Linked DNA regions of Sporomusa termitida. The protein of the gene in region 1 interacts with the protein of each later gene in a pairwise test. Links are inferred from orthologs where the notes say so. Each region holds a gene or a part of one and is shown on either strand. Other genes may lie near its edges.

What was found. The genes of interacting proteins can lie anywhere in the genome.
Region 2: the proteins of rlmN (region 1) and ftsZ interact in binary tests that used the Escherichia coli proteins (3 or more experiments, as listed by UniProt). The link is inferred for Sporomusa termitida from one-to-one orthologs.

Annotation. Positions count from the first base shown.
Region 1 is NZ_CP036259.1:2,138,978-2,141,930, reverse strand. The notes cover bases 8-2,933. They hold rlmN (dual-specificity RNA methyltransferase RlmN), read left to right. Parts: upstream 8-904; coding sequence 905-1,963; downstream 1,964-2,933. Other genes in these bases: SPTER_RS25630 (FHA domain-containing protein), read left to right, coding at 2,797-2,933; SPTER_RS09865 (FHA domain-containing protein), read left to right, coding at 2,034-2,795; rsmB (16S rRNA (cytosine(967)-C(5))-methyltransferase RsmB), read left to right, coding at 8-891. Outside these bases: more of rsmB, read left to right, coding at 1-7; more of SPTER_RS25630, read left to right, coding at 2,934-2,953.
Region 2 is NZ_CP036259.1:1,876,396-1,879,248, forward strand. The notes cover bases 1-2,826. They hold ftsZ (cell division protein FtsZ), read left to right. Parts: upstream 1-801; coding sequence 802-1,851; downstream 1,852-2,826. Other genes in these bases: ftsA (cell division protein FtsA), read left to right, coding at 1-784; SPTER_RS08490 (sigma-E processing peptidase SpoIIGA), read left to right, coding at 2,092-2,826. In the rest of the region: more of SPTER_RS08490, read left to right, coding at 2,827-2,853. UniProt on the Escherichia coli protein: Essential cell division protein that forms a contractile ring structure (Z ring) at the future cell division site. The regulation of the ring assembly controls the timing and the location of cell division.

The DNA.
Region 1 (2,953 bases):
TATTTTCACCCTGAATGGCTGATTACACGCTGGGTTGCGCGTCTGGGTGCCGCCGCCTGTCAGGAGTTATGCCAACTTAATAATACCACACCGCCCCTGTCAATCCGCACTAATACAGTTAAGACCAGCCGCCCTGAGCTCCTGCAGCGGTTAACAGACGAGGGGGTAACCTGCGAGCTTTCAGACTGGGCCCCGGAAGGTATTATATGCTATGGGCATCCGGGCCTGAACACCCTGGCCTCATTGCGGGCAGGGCTTTTCCAGGTACAGGATGAAAGCTCCATGGTGGTGGCCCATATTCTCGATCCTCAGCCGGGTGAATTTATCATTGATGCCTGCGGGGCTCCCGGTGGTAAAACCACTCATATTGCCGCCCTGATGAATAACACCGGTAAGGTTTTATCTACTGATATTTATGAACACAAGCTGGCTTTGACACGGGAAAACGCCAGCCGTCTGGGCTTAACCAATATTGAAACAAGGGCACTCGACGCTGTCAATTTAGACAGTATGTATCCGCTTAAGGCTGACAGGGTCCTTGTCGATGCCCCGTGCTCCGGCCTGGGGGTCTTAAGGCGCAAACCTGATTCCCGCTGGCGCAAAACAGAAGATATTTTACAGGATCTGCCCAGGTTGCAGTCCGCAATTCTCGCCAGTGCCGCCCGGTGTGTAAAACCAGGTGGTGTATTGGTCTATAGCACCTGCACGACCGAGCCGGAAGAAAACCAGGATATTGTTCAGGCCTTTCTCCAGGTTCAGCCTCAGTTCAGCCTGGAAACAACAGGTCAATACCTGCCAGGGAAAAAACGACCTGCCACCATGTTGCAGCTTTGGCCGCACACCGACGGTGTGGACGGTTTTTTTATAGCCCGTATGAGACGGCAGAATTAAGGCGGTATCAATTATGACAGCTCCGGCAAAAACTGAATTATTTGGCCTCACGGCCGCTGAAACGGCGGCGGTGATAAAACCACTGGGCCTGGAGAAGTACCGGGGCCAACAAATCGTTGAGTGGATTTATAAACACGGTGTACGTGAGTTTGCGGCAATGACCAATCTTGCCAAAGACCAACGCGCCAAGCTTGCGGACAACTTCACCATTATGCAGCTTAATGAGCAGGCAGCCCAGCATGCCGGCGACGGTAAAACCAGCAAGTTTTTACTGGCATTTACGGATGGTATGGCAGTGGAAACTGTGCTCCTGCGTCAGCACTACGGCAATAGTGTCTGCATTTCCACCCAGGTAGGCTGTGCCATGGGCTGTTCTTTCTGTGCCTCAACCCTGGGAGGTCTGGCCAGAAACCTTACTGGCGGCGAGATCCTGGCCCAGGTATTATATATTGAACAATTATTGCAACCGGCAGGGCATAAGGTCGATTCGATTGTGCTTATGGGGTCAGGCGAGCCTTTGGCCAATTACGACAATGTCCTGCGGTTCATCCGCCTCATCCATGCACCGTATTGCCTTAACTTAAGTTATCGCAGCATAACGCTGTCTACGGCCGGGATTGTACCCGCCATCGACAAATTAGCGGCGGAAGGGATTCCCATTACGCTGTCTATCTCCTTGCACGCCGCCAGCAATGAGCTCAGAACCAGGCTTATGCCTGTTAATAAACACTACCCCCTTGAACAGGTGCTGGCAGCAGGAAGCCGCTATGCCGACATTACCGGCAGACGTGTTACCTACGAATATAGCCTGATTGCCGGTATTAACGATCAGCCGGAACATGCCCGCGAACTGGCGGCGCTGCTCAAAGGGCGCCAAGCCAACGTTAATTTAATCCCTGTCAACCCGGTCCCTGAACGCGGCTTCTACCGTCCGTCACCTGCCGATATTGGCAGGTTTGAGCAGTTCTTAAAAAACCACCAGCTTAATGTCACGCTCCGGCGGGAGATGGGAACCGATATCGATGCTGCCTGCGGCCAGCTTCGCCATAAAATCCTGCGAAAGAATGGTTAATTTTGACTAGACTGGCGATATCGCGTATAATGAGACTGTGAAATTATGAGAGCAGCGGGAGTGTTACAACTTGAAGTTTGTCCGCAATATGGAAAGCTTTTTTGAGAAATATATCGAAGATTTCTTTAACAGGCAGTTTACCAGTGGTTTACAGCCGGTAGAGATCGCCAGACACCTGGGGCGGATGCTGGAAGATGAGCGTACTGTGGGTGTTTCTCATGTATATGTGCCTAACAATTACTCAATTTATGTAAGCCGGGAAGAGTATGAGCGGCTGGCTCCCTATGCTCCCTCTGTATGTGGTGAACTGTCAACCTATTTAACTGAGGAAAGCCGGCGTAAAGGCTACACCATGTCCGGCAGCCCCCAGATTGAACTTTTTGCTGATGAAAACCTAACGAAGCAGGCCTTACGGATTACATCAAGCTTTACCGATGATCCCGGCGAAGTAGACAGCTCCCCGCCGGCAAGCCTGAACAGTGATACCAGGATATTTGACAAACTCAATCCGTCATTGCCGGATGATCCGCCAGTCCAGCTACTGTACGGACTGTTGACAGTAATTGACGGACTTGATGCCGGGCTTAAAGTTGACTGTGCCGCCACCAGAATCAACATTGGCCGCCGGAATACAAATGAAATGCCGCTGACTGATATGAATACATCACGGTTGCATGCATATATTGTTTACGAAGACGGCTGCCATGTTCTGCATGATGCCAAGAGTCTAAACGGCACTTATGTCAGCAGCCACCGTATTACCCACAAGCAATTAAAAAATGGCGACAAAATCAGCGTAGGCAATACTGTAATTTTATACGAGGTGAATTGAATTGCCTGGTAAAATACATTGGCTCAGTATTGTTGCAATCACCCTGCAATATAGTCTGGTCTTACTGCTCTATTATTTTTTATATCGCGTAATAAAAATTGCTGCCAAAGATCTAGCCAGGCAGACGACAGCCCCGCAGGTTCGAGCCGTTGCCTGGC
Region 2 (2,853 bases), 260 kb from region 1 along the record:
AGCGCTGGCCGTGGAAACTCATATTATATCGGCTCCCAAAGCTACCTTGGCGGAGCTTAGCCGCGTTCTGAGCAGGAGCGGCATTCAACTGAATGGAATTGTTGCCAGCGGCATTATAGCGGCCGAGGGTATGAATACTGAATTACCAGGACAGCCTACTAACTTTATATTTATCGATATTGGGGCAGGAGTTGCCGATATTTCGCTGTATGTGAAAGGACGCCTGCGTTCATCAGCCGCATTACCGCTGGGTGGTGACTATATAACCAGTGATTTAATGCAGGGGTTGAGCGTGAACCGGGCCCATGCCGAGGAAATTAAACGCTATTACTCGCGACTTTCTCCTGATTTACGAAATCAGGGGGTGGTTTTGGATTGCAACGACTACGGGACGGTTGATAAACATATTCCTTTTGATTTTTTATATGATATTATTGAAAGCAGGGTAGAAGAAATTGTTACTTTAGTGTATGGTTATCTTAAACCACTGCAGGCCGAATATTTAACAAAACCGGGACAAACTTTCGAAACTGTTTACTTAACTGGTGGTTGCGGAGCGATGCCTAGTATGGGGGCTTGTGTGGCCAAGTTTTTTCAATTACCTACCACTACGGTAACACCGGAAGGTTTGTCTGCTGAATACGTGCACCCTGCTAATACCGTATGTTATGGAATTCTAAAGCACGGTGCCAGAATTACGGAAAATGAGCCGGTTGGCGGGCATAGTGCCTGGAACACATTGGTTCATAAAGCTAAAAAATTATTGAAATTTGATCGATATTAAGGGAGGAAAACTTACTAATGCTGGAATTTGATATGGATTTAGATCAATTTGCTTCGATAAAAGTCATTGGCGTAGGCGGTGGCGGCAATAATGCGGTAAACCGTATGATTGGGGCCGGCCTGCAGGGCGTTGAATTTATTACTATTAATACCGATGCCCAGGCCTTACTTGGCTCCGAGGCTGCCTATCGTATTCAAATTGGTGAAAAGCTGACCAAAGGTCTCGGGGCTGGGGCTAATCCCGAGATTGGTGAGAAAGCGGCGCAGGAGAGCAGGGAAGATATCATAAAAGTGCTTAAGGGTGCCGACATGGTATTTATCACAGCCGGTATGGGCGGCGGTACCGGTACAGGTGCTGCGCCGGTGGTGGCTGAATGTGCCAGGGAAGTAGGCGCACTTACGGTTGGCGTTGTCACCAAGCCGTTTACTTTTGAAGGGCGTAAGCGTCAGTTGCAGGCAGAACGCGGGACTGCCAAGCTTAAGGAAAAGGTAGATACGCTGATTACTATTCCTAATGACCGCTTGTTGCAGGTAGTTGATAAACGGACTTCGATTTTGGATGCATTCAAAATCGTTGACGATGTATTGCGCCAGGGTGTGCAGGGTATATCTGATCTTATTGCTGTGCCGGCGCTGATAAATCTTGATTTTGCTGACGTAAAGACCATTATGAGCGACGCCGGTTCAGCCCTGATGGGCATCGGTTTTGGCACCGGTGATAATCGTTCGATTGCAGCCGTTGAAGCCGCTATCAGAAGCCCGCTGCTGGAAATGTCAATTGATGGTGCCAAGGGGGTATTACTGAACTTTACCGGCGGCCCCAATACTACGTTATTTGAGGTTAATGAAGCAGCCGATATTATTGCCAAGGCTGCTGATCCGGAAGCAACCATTATTTTTGGGGCAACTATTGATGAGCGTTTTGAGGATCAGGTGCGGGTAACCGTTATTGCTACTGGTTTTGATCCTAAACCGTTAATAAAAACAAACGAGGGCCGGCATGAAAGTCCGGTGATCGAGCCTTTTAAAGGTCGTGATTTAGATATCCCGGCTTGGATGCGCCGTTAATAATCTGTTTTTAATAATCAACCCCGGCTCCGCTGAGCCGGGGTTTCTGTCTGTTTTTAGTCATATTCTCTGGCAAAAAATTACATTATTTTAAAATAAACCTTGATATAATTGGCATAGTGATTTTAGCAGTGGCATATATTGCTATGTATCGGTTCTTATTATGGTATAAAATCCCACGCCAGGAAAGGAAGACCAGTGTACATCTATGCTGATATGGTATTATTAATAAATTTTACGATGAATAGTGTTATTTTAGTGTTAACAGCTTATGCGGCAGGTATTTCATTCAGTTGGAAACGAATATTACCGGCAGCTTTCCTGGGCGGAATATATTCCCTGGTCGGGATTTTTCCGCAGATGTTTATGTTGTATACAATCCCGGGAAAGTTGTTGGCTTCAGTGCTCATTATCCTACTGGCTTTTGGTCGCAGGTCCTTAAAGCTAACACTAACACTTATCGGCATTTTTTTTGTCATCTCTTTTATTTTAGGCGGCGCGGTATTGGGCTGGCTTTACTTTGCCCAAACCGGAGCGACGCCCGGGGCCGGTCAGCTGATTACATTGTCCTGGCGTCATTTGCTAATAGGCACTGTCATCGCTGTAACCCTGATTGGGCTTATCGTTAAGCAAATGCTTGGCAGAATGTATCGCCGGCAGACTTTTTATCAGGCAAAAATCGAGTATGACGGGCGTTCGGCTGAAATCACCGGGATGCTGGATACCGGTAATGGGCTTTTTTCGTTGCTGGGGCATAAACCTGTTGTTCTGTTAAACCGGCAGGCGTCACTTTCCCTGCTTAGCTTGCAGGCAGCGGCATATTTAAACAATAATACTCCGGAGACGTGGCTGACTAATCTTGATCAATGCTTGGATACCGCCTGGCTGTCCCGGGTGGAGGTTATTCCTTATCAGTCTGTCGGCAGCCGGAGTGTATTACTGGGATTCAGACCGGACCATATCACCGTAATGACCGAGTGTGGCCCGGCTCGGACCGCTAAT